Regions from separate parts of the Massilia sp. UYP34 genome, predicted to be linked through region 1. Evidence: predicted binding sites of a transcription regulator. Region 1 holds the regulator's gene; each other region holds the start of a gene.
The links. Region 1 encodes sigma-54, which starts transcription at its own class of promoters, with help from an activator protein. Its sites were predicted from a motif close to TGGCANGNAANCTGCTTT; they were not measured.
Positions count from the first base shown of each region.

Region 2: a site for sigma-54 is predicted at 3,061-3,078, ahead of ACZ9AQ_RS15915 (MSMEG_0572/Sll0783 family nitrogen starvation response protein). Genes of this name have one in related genera too.
Region 3: a site for sigma-54 is predicted at 2,936-2,953, ahead of ACZ9AQ_RS17610 (circularly permuted type 2 ATP-grasp protein). Genes of this name have one in related genera too.

Region 1 covers NZ_JBWBRF010000001.1:42,974-47,969, forward strand. The annotation lists gene ACZ9AQ_RS00205 (DUF5694 domain-containing protein) at 1-277, opposite strand, end outside; gene ACZ9AQ_RS00210 (enoyl-CoA hydratase/isomerase family protein) at 361-1,446, opposite strand; gene hpf (ribosome hibernation-promoting factor, HPF/YfiA family) at 1,570-1,929, opposite strand; gene ACZ9AQ_RS00220 (RNA polymerase factor sigma-54) at 2,005-3,480, opposite strand; gene lptB (LPS export ABC transporter ATP-binding protein) at 3,492-4,244, opposite strand; gene lptA (lipopolysaccharide transport periplasmic protein LptA) at 4,256-4,804, opposite strand; gene lptC (LPS export ABC transporter periplasmic protein LptC) at 4,851-4,996, opposite strand, start outside.
Region 2 covers NZ_JBWBRF010000010.1:28,855-33,850, reverse strand. The annotation lists gene ACZ9AQ_RS15930 (aminotransferase-like domain-containing protein) at 1-673, opposite strand, end outside; gene ACZ9AQ_RS15925 (MSMEG_0567/Sll0786 family nitrogen starvation N-acetyltransferase) at 988-1,563, shown strand; gene ACZ9AQ_RS15920 (MSMEG_0569 family flavin-dependent oxidoreductase) at 1,560-2,846, shown strand; gene ACZ9AQ_RS15915 (MSMEG_0572/Sll0783 family nitrogen starvation response protein) at 3,141-3,623, shown strand; gene ACZ9AQ_RS15910 (Nit6803 family nitrilase) at 3,645-4,649, shown strand; gene ACZ9AQ_RS15905 (MSMEG_0568 family radical SAM protein) at 4,646-4,996, shown strand, end outside.
Region 3 covers NZ_JBWBRF010000012.1:109,130-114,125, reverse strand. The annotation lists gene ACZ9AQ_RS17620 (zinc-binding metallopeptidase family protein) at 1-401, shown strand, start outside; gene ACZ9AQ_RS17615 (alpha-E domain-containing protein) at 479-1,498, opposite strand; gene ACZ9AQ_RS17610 (circularly permuted type 2 ATP-grasp protein) at 1,500-2,912, opposite strand; gene ACZ9AQ_RS17605 (transglutaminase family protein) at 3,076-4,996, shown strand, end outside.

The sequences.
Region 1 (4,996 bases):
CGTGACGGCGCAGAAAATCGCATTGCGGCCCGGAGCGCTCTTCGACCGCGATCGCCTGCGGCTTCCACGCCGCCAGCCGCTCGTTGAGCAAGGACAGGCTGGCAGGCTGGAACGTCTTGGGCAAGTGCGACAAGTGGGGTGAACCGAGCACCATGATCTCGTTGACCGGCCCTGCTGCCGGACCCTTGAGCCGGCTCGGATCGAAAGTTGGCTGATAGTCCTGGGCAGCGGCGGCGCCGCATAAGGTCATCGAGATCAGCAAGGCGGTCAGGCGCATCGGGTGTCCTTTCAGGTCATGAAGGCCCGATGTTCACACCCCGCCGATACGCTGTCACGCAAAAATGAATATGTTCGCCGTGATTATGCGAGGTGCCTGAGCGGATGCGCATGCGCCGGCCACACCGGTTCGAAAAAGCGTGCCACCATCTGCGGCGTCACCTGTTCGAGCGATGGCGGGTTCCATTGCGGCGCATTGTCCTTGTCGACGACGAGCGCGCGCACGCCTTCGAGCACTTCGCCATGCTCGAAATTGTGGCGCACCAGCGTGCGCTCCATGCGCAGGCAGTCGGCCACGGACAGCTGCGCGCCACGCGCCAGCAGTTCGTGGGTCACGCACATCATCAGGGGCGAACGCTGGCGCATCGCCGCCAGGGCCCGCTGCGCGAACGGCGTCGCGTCGCCTTCGAGCGAGGCCATGATCGCGGCCACCGAGGCCGCGCCGAAATGGGCGTCGATGCGCGTGCGCAGCGACGGCAATTCGCTCTCGCCCGCCAGCGCGGAAAATGGCGCCGCGAAGGCGCGGATCGCCGCCGGCAGCGCGGCGCCGGGCGTGGACGCGATCAACGCATGCAGGGCCGGCAGTTCGGCGCCGGGCACGAACAGGTCGGCCAGCCCGATATGCAGCGCGTCGGCGGCGCCGATCGTCAGCCCGGTCAGGCCCAGGTAATAGCCGAGCCGTCCCGGCGCATGCGACAGGAAATGGCTGCCGCCGACGTCTGGGAACAGGCCGATGTTCACCTCGGGCATGGCCATCCTGGTGCGCTCGGTCACGATGCGCAGGCCGCAATCCGGGCCGCCCTGGGCGATGCCCATGCCGCCGCCCATTACCACGCCGTCCATGACGGCGATGTAGGGCTTCGGATAGAAATGGATCAGGTGGTTCAGCGCGTATTCTTCGGTGAAGAAATCCTCGAGCAACGCACTGCCGCCCATCGGCGTCGCATGGCCGACCTCATGGAAGAAGCGGATGTCGCCGCCCGCGCACAAGGCCTTCTCGCTGCTGCTGGTCAGCACCACCGCCTCGACCTGCGCGTCATCCTGCCAGGCGCGCAGCGCCACGGTCAGCGCGCGCACCATCGCGAGCGACAGCGAATTGAGCGCCTTCGGGCGGTCCAGGGTGATGATGCCGGTGCGGTTGGCGATGCGGGTCAGGACATGGTCGGTCATGGGGTGATCCATCATGGAGAGACCTGCATTTTACCGAACACGCGCTGCGGGTAAAACCGGAAAGGCGGATGCAAAAAGGGCGTCCCCTCAGACGCCCTTAGCTGGTGTGAGCCCTGCGCCTGGTCAGGCGGCAGCGGCCTCTTCGCTGCCACGCTCCGGCAGGCGCTTGATCGAAGTACGGCTATGGTCCTTCAGCATTTGCTTGTGTTTGAGGATCTGTCGGTCCAGCTTATCCATCAGCGTATCGATCGCCGCGTACAGGTCTTGCGCGACGCTTGCCACGTGCAGGGTCTTGCCCGACACCTGGACGTTGATCTCTGCTTTCTGCCTTTTTTCTTTTTCAGTGAGGTTGTCGACGGCCAGGAAGACATGGGTGTCGATCACCTGGTCGAAATGGCGAATGATGCGCTCGAGCTTATTCTGAACGTATTCACGGATGGCGGGGGTCACTTCGAGATGATGGCCACTGATTGTGAGGTTCATACACACTCCTTTGAAAATGATGCACCGTGTGGACCACACCAACGCGACAAGGCACGACGGGTGTGGACGGCGCAGTTACAAGGACTTGCGGAGGCTTACAGGGGGTATCTTGAGGGCTTCACGGTATTTTGCAACCGTCCGGCGCGCAATGACCATGCCTTGTTCCCCGAGCATCTCCGCGATCTTGCTGTCGGATAATGGGTTCCTAGGGTCTTCTGCTCCTGTCAATTGTGCGATGAGCGCACGGATTGCCGTCGAGGATGCTTCGCCTCCCGCCTCGGTGGCAACGTGGCTACCGAAGAAATACTTCAACTCAAACATGCCGTGCGGGGTCAGCATGTATTTCTGGGTTGTGACACGAGAAATTGTGCTCTCGTGTAGGCCTAGTGTATCAGCTATCTCGCGTAAAACAAGGGGCCGCATGGCAACCGCGCCGTGGGAGAAAAAGTTGCGCTGGCGCTCGACGATCGCCTCCGCCACGCGCAGGATGGTGTCGAACCGCTGGCGCATGTTCTTGATGAGCCACTTCGCTTCCTGCAGCTGCGCGCCCATCTGCGCTTCGCTCTTGCCTTGCTTGAGCAGGCTGGCATACAGGCTGTTCACGCGCAGGCGCGGCATCACGTCCGGGTTCAGGGTGACCGCCCAGCCGCTCTTGGCGCGGCGCACGATCACGTCCGGCACCACGTAGTCCGACACGTTCGAGGCGAAGACCGCACCCGGATGCGGATTACACTGGCGCACCACGGCCTGCACCTCGCGCAAGTCTTCGTCGTCGCAGTCGAGCGCTTTTTTCAGCTTGCTGTATTCGCGCTGGGCGAACCAGGTCAGGTAACCTTCGACGATGGTCAGGGCCATGCGCCGCGTGACCATTGGCACGCCCGGCATGCGCCGGATCTGCAGCGCCAGGCACTCGGACGCGCTGCGCGCGCCGACGCCCACCGGGTCCATGCTCTGCACCAGCGCCAGCGCGCAGCGCAGCTCGTCGATCTCGATCTCGAGTTCTTCGGGCAGCCGCGCGTGGATCTCGTCGAGCGGCTCGTCGAGATAGCCGTTGTCGTCCAGCGCATCGATCACCAGCTCGGCGAGCGCACGGTCGCGCACCGACAAGGTGGCTTCGCGCACCTGCTCCATCAGGTGTTCGCGCAGGGTGATGGCGCAGGCTTCCAGCTGCGGGCGGCCGTCCTCGTCCTCGCCGCCGCCGGACGACGGCGCGCCGCCCTCGCTCCAGTCAGCATCAACGCGATCGTTGTCGGCGCCGCTCTCGAGGCTCTCGCCCTCCTGCGCCGGCGCGTCCTGGCCCTCGGCCTGCTGGCCGGGCGCCGGCGGCGCTTCGCCATTGGCGGGCGCATTGTTGATGGCGCCATCGGCCAGCAAACGCACCGAACGGTCGAGCGGATCGTCGAGCCGCTCGAGCAAGGGGTTATCGCCCAGTATCTGCTCGATCTCCTGGTGCAGTTCGAGCGTCGACAGCTGCAGCAACCGGATCGACTGCTGCAGTTGCGGCGTGAGCGCGAGGTGCTGCGAAGTGCGAAGTTGCAGGGACTGTTTCATCTAGGCGTCGCTCACATGCGGAAGTGTTCACCCAGGTACACGCGGCGCACCGACTCGTCCGCGATGATGTCGTCAGGACGGCCGGAGGCAAGCACCGCGCCCTGGTTGATGATGTAGGCGCGGTCGCAGATGCCAAGCGTCTCGCGCACGTTGTGGTCGGTGATCAAGACACCGATCCGGCGCTCTTTCAGGAAGCGCACGATGCGCTGGATCTCGATCACGGCGATCGGGTCGACGCCGGCGAACGGTTCGTCCAGCAGCACGAAGCGCGGATTGGTCGCCAGCGCGCGCGCGATCTCCACGCGGCGGCGCTCGCCGCCCGACAGCGACAGCGCCGGATTCTCGCGCAGCTTCTCGATCTGCAGGTCGGCCAGCAGGGTGTCGAGGCGCTCGTTGATCTGGTCTTTCGACAGCGGCTTGCCATTGTCCTTTTGCAGCTCGAGCACGGCGCGGATGTTCTCTTCCACCGTCAGCTTGCGGAACACCGACGCCTCTTGCGGCAGGTAGGACAGGCCCAATACGGCGCGGCGGTGGATCGGCAGGCTGGTGATGTCGGTGCCGTTGATGTCGATCGAGCCGGCGTCCGACGGCACCAGGCCCACGATCATGTAGAACGACGTGGTCTTGCCGGCGCCGTTCGGGCCCAGCAGGCCGACCACCTCGCCGCACTCGACCTGCAGCGACACGTCGCGCACCACCAGGCGCTTGCCATAGCTTTTCTGCAGGCCCTTGACGACCAGGGTGCTGCAATCGTCCAGCTCCATCGGAATCGCCGTCATTGGGCGCCTCCGCCTGGTGCGCGCTTGGGCGCCAGGATCAGGGTGCCGCGGCCGCCGCCAACCTTGCTCTGGCCGCTGGTGTCGTTACGCACCGTGGCCACTTCCTTGCGGTTGTCGTAGGAGATGAACGGGCCGGTGATCTGGTTGGTCATGCGCGCGCCTTCCAGTTCGCGCACGACGGCGTTGGAATACAGGCGCACCAGTTCCGATCGCTCGTCGTACTCGATGCGCTCGGCCTGGCCGTCGACCCACAGGTCGGAACCACCGTCGCGCTTCTGGCGGAAGGTGGCGACCTTGCCGCCGGCGGCGGTGAGGGTCACGCTCATATAGCCTTCCGGGCTTTCCTTGACCAGGGCGCGGTCGGACTTGAGCACCAGGGTGCCGCGGGTCAGGACCACGTTGCCGGTCAGGATGCGGGTGCCGGTCACCTCGTCGACGTCGAGCGAGTCGAAGTTGATGACTGCCTCCTTGAGCGAATCGGCGCGCTCGGCGGCCGCGGTCAGCGACAGCAGGGAAAGGAAAACGGCGGCAAGTAGTTTTTTCATGGTCGGTTAAGGGTCTCGGGTTGGCACGCGGCGCTGGTGCGGGGAATCAGCGCTGGCGTGGCGGATAGACGATCTGGCCGCGGCTGGACAGGTGCAGCTGCATGGTCGCATTATTGGCGACCATGCCGGTGCCCTTGACGTTGGAGGCGCCAAGCTGCATGTCGATCGGCAGATCGGTCTTCAGGATTTCTT
Region 2 (4,996 bases), on a different contig from region 1:
CGATGCCTTCGCCGTCCATCGGCAGCCCCACCAGTTTCAGGCCCAGCTGGCCGGCCAGCGCCCGCAATCCGGGATAGGTCAGCTCCTCGCAGCACACGACCGAGCCCGCGGGCGCGATCGCGCCCAGCACCGCCAGCAGCGCGCACTGGGCGCCCGGCGTGACCAGCACCCGTTCCTCGGGAACCACCAGGCCGCGCCGCCGCAGCCATAGCGCGCCGGCCTCGCGATCGGCGCGCGAGCCGCAGAAGTCCTGGTAGCGCAGCAGGTCGCGCAGGTGGGCGCCGACTTCCGCATAGCCGTCCTGCATCAGCTGCGCCAGTTCGGGCGACGCCGGCTCGGGCGGCATGTTCATCGACAGGTCGATGTTCGGCCGTCCTTCGACCGCGCGCGGGATGGCGGGACGTCGCTTGCCGCACACGAATGTGCCGCGTCCCACCGTGGAATCGACCAGCCCGCGCCGCTGCGCCTCGACATAGGCGCGCGCCACCGTGGTGAAGTCGATCCCGAGGCCGGCGGCCAGCCGGCGCTGCGCCGGCAGCCGCTGTTCCGGCATCAGGCGCCCGGTCGTGATGTCGTCGGCAATCGCATTGGCGATCTGCTGGTAGAAGGGCAGGGCGCCGGGCGCGCTGGTCTTCCTCAGCCTGGGCATCCAGCCATCGAATTTCTTGCTCATTGCTGCTGGCCTCCATGACGTTGTTGCGCTCGCGCAGGCACCGAAAAGGCTCACGCGCACCCGCATGATGCGCCACTGCGCGCCATCGTGCAGCGACACCTAGCGCCGATTGTATGGAGCGAATGTATGGAAAGCGCGGATGACGCGAAAAACCGCCTTCCTCCTCTGGCCCGATGCAAGGCGCGTGCCAGAAGCGGCGGGCGCGCCGTGGCCCGGAATGACCGCAGGCGCCTGCAGTCAAGTCCAGCCTGCGGCGCGATTGATTGGCACGCCCCATGCATTCAATCCATGCATCGCCCGCCAGGAGAACGATCATGATGAACGAGCTGCCTCTCGCCTATCTGCCCAGCGAGTTTCGCGTGAAATGGGTCACCCTGCCATGGGAATCGGAACAAGCCTACCGCCTGCGCCGCGCCGTGTTCTGCGAAGAGCAGGGCATCTTCGCGCATGACGACCGCGACGCGGTCGACGAGCGCGCGCAGCTGCTGGTCGCGCTGTCGTGCCTGGCCGGCCTGCCCGACCAGGTGATCGGCACCGTGCGCATCCACGACGAGGGCGGGGGCCTGTGGTTCGGTTCGCGGCTGGCCGTCGATCCCGCATGGCGCAAGCACGCCCGGCTCGGCGTCACCCTCATCCGCCTGGCGGTCGCCAGCGCCGGCGCGCTGGGCTGCCGCGTGTTTCGCGCCCACGTGCAAAGCCAGAACGTGCCCCTGTTCCAGCGCCTCGACTGGCATGTGCTGCACGAGGAAACCCTGCTGGGACGGCCGCATCACCTGATGCAGGCCGACCTGGCCAGCTATCCGCCCTGCCACACCCCGCAAGCCGGCTACGCCGGCCGGTCGGCCAGGCCGGCGTCGCCTTCCAACCTTCCTACCGGAGAAACCGCATGACCATCCCCACCATCCTGCCTGCGCTCGATGCGCATGTCGACGTCGCCATCGTCGGCGGTGGCCAGGCCGGCCTGTCCATGAGCTACTACCTGCAGCAGGCCGGCATCGGCCACGTCGTGTTCGAAAAGCACGCGCAGGCGCATGCCTGGCGCACCCAGCGCTGGGACGCGTTCTCGCTGGTGACCCCGAACTGGCAATGCCAGCTGCCAGGCCATCCGTATGCCGGCGACGATCCGCACGGCTTCATGAAGCGCGAGCAGATCGTCGACTACCTGGACGGCTTCATCGCCAAGGTGAACGCGCCGGTGCGCGAGGGCGTCGAGGTGCGCGAGGTGGCGCCGCTTGCGGGCGGCGGCTTCGCGCTGCGCACCAGCATCGGCGCGACCACCGCGGGCCAGGTCGTGGTGGCCTCCGGCTGCTACCAGGAGCCGATCGTGCCGCGCCTGGCCGAACGCCTGCCGGCCGGCATCGTGCAGCTGCACTCGGCCGACTACCGCAACCCGCACAGCCTGCCCGACGGCGCGGTGCTGGTGGTCGGCTCAGGCCAGTCCGGCGCGCAGATCGCGGAAGACCTGCACCTGGCCGGCCGCCGGGTCCACCTGGCCACCGGCGACGCGCCGCGCTGCGCGCGCTTTTATCGCGGCCGCGACGTGGTCGACTGGCTGGCCGACATGGGCTATTACGACAAGGCGGTCGGCGAGCATCCGTTGCGTGAAGGCGTGCGCGACAACACCAACCACTACGTCACCGGGCGCGACGGCGGGCGCGACATCGACCTGCGCGCCTTCGCACTGCAGGGCATGCGGCTGCACGGCGCCCTGACCGGCCTGGAGGGAACGCGTCTCGCTTTCGCCCCCAACCTGAAGGCCAACCTGGACCAGGCCGACCATGTCTACAACCGCATCAATGCCTCGATCGACCACTGGATCGCGTCCCAGGGCATCGCCGCGCCGCCCGGCGCCGCCTACGTGGCGCCATGGGAGCCGGACAGCGCGCAGGAGGACACGCTCGACCTGCGCGCCGAGGGCGTCACGGCCGTGATCTGGTGCATCGGCTTCGCGCCGGATTTCAAATGGGTCAATGCGCCGGTCTTCAATGGGCGCGGCCATCCGGTCCATGCGCGCGGCATCAGTGGCCAGCCGGGACTGTACTTCCTCGGCCTGCCCTGGCTGCATACCTGGGGTTCGGGCCGCTTCTCGGGCGTGGCGCGCGATGCCGAATACCTGGCGGCGCACATCGCCGCGCTGGCGCAAGGCGGCGCACCGGCGCTGCGGTATGCCTGACATGCGGCGGTGCAGCGCGCGCCGTCATGTGGCATGCGCCGCACCGCCGCATGCCAGGCATACCGCAGGCCAGGCGCGCCGCGCTCCGGTGATGCCGTCGTCATTGACTGCACGGTTTGACCGGATCGCTGTCGCGCACCGCGCCGGCATGCCTCTTGGACGGCGGCTTGAATGGACAACGCTCCATTCAATGCCTGTCCTTCGCGGCATTGACTGGCACGGAGCATGCAATCAATTCCCCTGTGCGGACGTCGGTTCCCCGCACCAATTCAACCACTAGACAGGAGCACTACCATGCCAGCAGTTACCCAAGCCAAGCACCAGAAAGGCGACTTCTTCGTGGACTACGAGGAGAAGGTATTCGAGGACGTCAAGGCGAAGCCGGGCGAGAAAGCGCTGGTGACCTTCCACACGGTGGCGTACGAAGGATCGATCGGCTTCGTCAACATGCTGCAGGCCACCCGCCTGCAGCGCAAGGGCTACGAAACCTCGATCCTGATGTACGGACCGGGCGTGACCCTGGGCATCCAGCGCGGCTTCCCGACCATCGGCGACGAAGCTTTCCCGGGCCACCAGAACTACAGCAGGCAGCTCACCAAGTTCATGGAAGAGGGCGGCAAGGTGTATGCCTGCCGCTTCGCGCTGCAGGCGCTGTACGGCCATGGCGAGCCGGCGCTGATCGAAGGCATCCGTCCGATCAGCCCGCTCGATGTGCTCGACCTGAAGCTGCTGCACCTGCGCGACAACGCGGTCGTCATCGATACCTGGACCCTGTAGGCAGCGAAGGAGGGCGGCACCATGAATCAAGCGAACAGGGTGGTCAGGGCGGCGGCGGTGCAGATCGCGCCGGACCTGGACAGCGCCGACGGCACCGTCGCGAAGGTCTGCGACGCCATCGCGCAGGCCGCGTCGCGGGGCGCGCAACTGGCGGTGTTCCCGGAGACCTTCGTGCCCTACTATCCCTACTTCTCCTTCATCCAGCCGCCTTTCGAGCAGGGTCCCGAGCACCTGCTGCTGTATGAGCGTGCGGTGACGGTGCCGGGGCCGGTGACCCACGCCGTCGGCGCCGCGGCCCGGCGCCACGGCGTCGTCGTGGTGCTCGGCGTGAACGAGCGCGACCACGGCTCGCTGTACAACACGCAGCTGGTGTTCGACGCCGACGGCGAATTGATCCTCAAGCGGCGCAAGATCACGCCGACCTATCACGAGCGGATGGTCTGGGGCCAGGGCGACGCCAGCGGCCTGAAGGTGGTGGACAGCGCGGTCGGCCGCCTCGGCGCGCTGGCTTGCTGGGAACACTACAATCCCCTGGCGCGCTACGCGCTGATGGCGCAGCACGAGGAAATCCATGCCGCCCAGTTCCCCGGCTCGATGGTGGGGCAGGTCTTCGCCGACCAGATGGAAGTGACCATCCGCCACCATGCGCTCGAGTCGGGCTGCTTCGTCGTGAACGCCACCGGCTGGCTCACCGACGCCCAGATCGAGGCGATCACGCCCGAGCCCGAACGCCGCAAGGCGCTGCGCGGAGGCTGCTTCACCGCCATCGTCTCGCCCGAGGGCAAGCTGCTGGCCGAGCCGCTGCGCAGCGGCGAAGGCATGGTCGTGGCCGACCTGGACCTGGCCTTGAACACGAAACGCAAGCGCATGATGGATTCGGTCGGCCACTACGCGCGGCCCGAACTCCTGAGCCTCTTGATCGATCCGCGCCAGACGGCGCCCATGCAGCCCATGCAGCCCATGCAGGCGCAGGCGGTCGAGCCGCGCGGCGCGCACATTCCACCCCAAGCACTGGAGCAGCCATGAACCCCATGAACCAGCAGTTGATCGCCCAGCTGCAGTCGGTCGGACTGCGGCTGGACGACACCAGCATCGGCGCGCCGAGCCGGCGCGGCGGCGCCGGCCCGACCGACCACAAGGCGGTCACGATCGACGGCCACACGGTGATGATCCCGGTGCACACGGCCGGCGCCTGGAGCTCGCCCTACGTCGCAACGCCGCGCGCCGACGGCTCGACGCGCATCGTACGTGACGGGGTCGAGCTGGCCGTGGTGTCCTTTCCGCGCCAGCCGCGCTTCTACAAGCTGCAAACCTACGACGGCGTGCCGTACTCCAAGATCGCCACCCTGCACGGCGCCGACGTGCTGGCCACC
Region 3 (4,996 bases), on a different contig from region 1:
CCGAGCGTTTCGTGAGCAGCTATGCCAGCTCGCACCCATGGGAAGACTGGGCCGAGACCTGGGCCCACTACCTGCACATGATCGATACGCTGGAGACGGCGCACTCTTGCGGCCTGCAGCTCAAGCCGCGCCAGGCCGACGAGCCTGCGCTCGACGGCATCACCCTGCCGACCAGGACGGACGCGTTCGACGATACCCTGAGCGACTGGTTCGCGCTGACTTACGTGCTCAACAGCCTCAATCGCAGCATCGGGATGCCGGACTCCTATCCGTTCACGCTCAGCCCGCCGGTACTGGAAAAGCTGCACTTCGTGCACCGCGTCGTGCGCGCCCGGATCGGGAAAGAGACGGCCCCGGTCAAGCCGGCCGCGACGCCGGCGCCCGCCACGCAGGGAGCCTGAGCAGGCGCACCGTCATGACGCTCGGCGGCGCCGTTTTTCTCGAAACGGTGCAGCGCGCGCCATGCTGGTGCGTCCCGTCACGCCGTCTGGGTCTGGGTCATCCCGCCCAGGGTCTGCGTCTGCGACTGGGTCTGTCCCTGGTCCGGCGGGGCCGGCTCGATCGGGATCAGGAAGTCGCGGCTGATGCCGTTGCCCAGCGCGTCGACCGACGCCAGGAAGCGCGTCAGGAAGGCGTCCAGGCCTTCTTCGAGGATGTCGCCGATCGGGGCCGATTGCAGCATGGCGTACAGCTCCACGGCCAGGCGCTCGGTATCGTGCGACTGCGCATTACGCACGTCCTTCAGGTTGGCCACCACCGCGGCCATGCACGCCACCAGCGAGCGCGGCATTTTCTCTTGCAGTATCAATAGTTCGGCCACCCGCGTCGACGTGATGGCGTCCCGGTAGACCTTGCGGTAGGTCTCGAAGGCGGACACCGAGCGCAGCAGCGCCGCCAGCTGGTAGAACTCTGCCTGCGTCCCGGCCTGGGCGGCATCGGCGCCGCCGAACCTGAACTTGACGTCGAGGATGCGCGCCGTATTGTCGGCCCGTTCCAGGAAGGTGCCGAGGCGGATGAAGTTGAACGCCTCGTCCTGGAGCATGGTGCCCAGCGTGACGCCGCGTGACATGTGCGAGCGGTACTTGACCCATTCCAGGAACTGGCCGGGATCGTGCTCGAAGGTGCGCTTGTCGAGATGCTGCTGCAGCATCAGCCAGGTCGTGTTCTCGGTTTCCCACACCTCGGTGGTCAGGGCGCCGCGCACGGCGCGCGCATTCTCGCGCGCCGCGCGCAGGCAGCTCGTGATCGAGGACAGGTTGTCCGGATCGCGGACCATGAAGTCGATCACGTCCTTCTGCGTGAGCGCGGGGTATTTGGCCTCGAACTGCTCCTCCAGCTCGGACACGACCAGCATGCTGCGCCAGCCCTGCTGCTCGGCCTGCCCCGACTGCGGCATCAGCGAATGCTGGACCCGGACATCGAGCATGCGGGCCGTGTTTTCGGCGCGCTCGGTGTAGCGGGCCATCCAGAACAAGTGGTCTGCGGTGCGGCTCAACATGCTAGTTCTCCAGTATCCAGGTATCCTTGGTGCCGCCGCCCTGCGATGAATTGACCACCAGCGAACCTTCCCGCAGCGCCACCCGGGTCAGGCCGCCCGGCACCATCGACACGGTCTTGCCCGACAAGACGAAGGGACGCAGGTCGATGTGGCGCGGCGCGATGCCCGATTCGACATAGGTCGGGCACGCCGACAAGGCCAGCGTGGGCTGGGCGATATAGCCGTCCGGGTTGGCCACCAGGCGCTCGCGAAAGGCCTCGATCTCGGCGTGGGTCGAGGCCGGCCCGACCAGCATGCCGTAGCCGCCGGCGCCGTGTACTTCCTTCACCACCAGCTCGGGCAGCCGGGACAGGGTATAGGCCAGGTCTTCCTTTTTCCGGCACTGGTAGGTCGGCACATTGTTCAGGATCGGCTTTTCGCCCAGGTAGAATTCGATCATGTCCGGCACGAAGGGATAGATCGACTTGTCGTCGGCCACCCCGGTGCCGATGGCGTTGGCCAGGCCGACCCGCCCGGCGCGCACCGCGTCGAGCAGGCCCGGCACGCCCAGCGTGGACTCGGCGCGGAAGGCGCGTGGATCGAGGTAGTCGTCGTCGATGCGGCGATAGATGACGTCGACCTGCTTCGGCCCGCGCGTGGTGCGCATGTAGACGGTGTCGTCGCTGACATACAGGTCTTGCCCCTGCACCAGCGCCACACCCATCTGCTGGGCCAGGAAGGCGTGTTCGAAATAGGCCGAGTTGTGCATGCCGGGCGTGAGCACGACCACGGTCGGGTCAAGCGGTCCGTCCGGCGCCACGGTGCGCAGATTGTCGAGCAGCAGGTCGGGATAGTGCTCCACTGGCGCCACGCGGTTGCGCGCGAACAGGGCGGGGAACAGCCGCATCATCATCTTGCGGTTTTCCAGCATGTAGGACACGCCGGACGGCACTCGCAGATTGTCCTCCAGAACATAAAACTCGCCCTCACCTGCGCGCACGATGTCGACCCCGGCGATATGGGCGTAGATATTGGAAGGAACCTGGATGCCCTGCATGGCGGGGCGGTACTGCGCATTGTTCAGGATCTGCCCGGACGGAATGATGCCCGCCTTCAGGATATCCTGCCTGTGGTAGACATCGTGCAGGAAACGGTTCAGCGCCGTCACCCGCTGCACCAGGCCGGCCTGCAGCCTGGCCCATTCGGCGGCATTGATCACGCGTGGAATGATGTCGAACGGGATCAAGCGCTCCTTGCCGGCGTTGTCGCCATAGACCGCGAAGGTGATCCCCACCCGCTGGAAAGTCAGTTCGGCTTCGACCCGCTTTTGCGCGATCAGCTCCGGCGGCTGCGAGGCGAGCCAGCGCGCGAACGCGTCATAGTGAGGCCTTGCTGTTGCCGCAGAGGAATACATTTCATTGTAAAAGTTCGGCATTGGGCCCTCCAGTGGCATCAGTGCAATCAAGAAACGTGCCAGCTCGGCAAGGCCGCACGAACCCATTATATTGCGGGTATGAATCATGCTTATGCACAGTTGAAACAGGCATGTATCGATGTGCTGGTATTGTTCGTGATCTCTCCTATAAAGGCACGCCCGCATGGCTATCCGTATCGCGCTGCACCACAAGACCAGTTACCGCTACGACCGGCAAGTCACCCTCTCGCCGCATGAGGTGCGCCTGCGTCCGGCGCCGCACGCGCGCACGCCGATCCTGTCGTATTCGCTGTCGGTGCTGCCGCAGGAGCATTTCATCAACTGGCAGCAAGACCCATACGGAAATTACATCGGCCGCTTCGTGTTCCCGGAAAAAACGGATACGCTCGAGTTTACTGTCGACCTGGTCGCCGACATGACCGTCATCAATCCCTTCGACTTCTTCGTTGAGCAATATGCGGAGCATTTTCCCTTTGCCTATCCCGAGCAGTTGCAGGGGGAACTGAGCGCCTACGCCCAGCCTGAGCCGGCCGGCCCGCTGCTGCGGGCATGGGTGGCGGCGGCGCGGCGCGAGCTGCTGGCGGAGCCGATGAATACCGCCGACTTCCTGGTGGCGATCAACCAGCGCCTGCAGCGCGACATCGCTTATCTGCTGCGCATGGAGCCCGGCGTGCAGACGCCGGAAGACACGCTGGAGAAGCGCACCGGCTCGTGCCGCGACAGCGGCTGGCTGCTGGTGCAGATCCTGCGCACGATGGGGCTGGCGGCGCGTTTCGTTTCCGGCTACCTGATCCAGCTGCGCGCCGACCAGGAGGCGCTCGACGGTCCGAGCGGCGCCATCGAAGACTTCACCGACCTGCACGCGTGGACCGAGGTGTACATCCCCGGCGCCGGCTGGATCGGGCTCGACCCGACCTCGGGCATGCTGGCGGGCGAAGGCCATATCCCGCTCGCCTGCACGGCGCAGCCCTCGTCGGCGGCGCCGGTGACGGGCTTCAGCGACGAGGCCGAGGTCACGTTCGTCCACGAGATGACGATCACCCGCATCCATGAAGACCCACGCGTGACCAAACCGTATTCGGACGCCGACTGGCAGGCCATCGACCGCCTGGGCCGGCAGGTCGACGCCGATCTGCTGGCCCAGGACGTGCGCCTGACCCAGGGCGGCGAGCCCACCTTCGTCTCGATCGACGACATGGACGCGCCGGAGTGGAATACCCAGGCGCACGGCGAGCGGAAACGCGCGCTGGCCGGCACGCTGGCGCAGCGACTGAAGGACAGGTTCGCGCCGGGCGGGCTGCTCCACTACGGCCAGGGAAAATGGTATCCGGGTGAACCGCTGCCGCGCTGGGCGCTGAACATCTTCTGGCGCGTCGACGGCGAGCCGCTGTGGCGCGACCCCGACCTGTTTTCCAGCGAACACGTCGACGACGGCTATGGCGCCGCGGACGCCGCCCGTTTCGCCGCCGCGCTGGTCGATGCGCTCGGCCTGCCCGCCGGCAGCGTCATCCCCGCCTATGAGGACGTGCTGCTGCAGGCCCAGCGCGAGCAGGCGCTGCCGTCCAACCTCGATCCCCTGCAGGCAGACCTGGACGCGCCGGAGGAACGGCGCCGGCTGGCGCGCCTGCTCGAACGCGGCCTGGGCCAGGTGGCCGGCTACGTGCTGCCGCTGCAGGCCGCGGCCGGCGCCGGCTGGCGCACCTCGGCCTGGCCGCTGCGGCGCGAACACCTGTACCTGATCGAGGGCGACTCGCCGATCGGCCTGAGACTGCCGCTGGCCTCGCTGCCATGGGTGCTGGCGCAGGAACGCGATCCCGATGTCGAGGTCGACCCGTTCGCCCCGCGCGCCGCCCTGGCGCCCCTGCAAGAGGCCGTGCAAGCGGCGCCGGGCCGCGCTGGCGGCCAGCAGGCCGGCAGGACCGGCGCGCCGGGCGCGCCCTCAGAGCCTGCCGCGCGCGACGAGCCTGCCGCGCGCGAGGTGATCCACACCGCGCTGTGCGTCGAAGTGCGCGCCGGGCGCCTGCACGTCTTCATGCCGCCGCAGCAACGCCTTGAGGATTACCTGGCGCTGGTCGGCGCGGTCG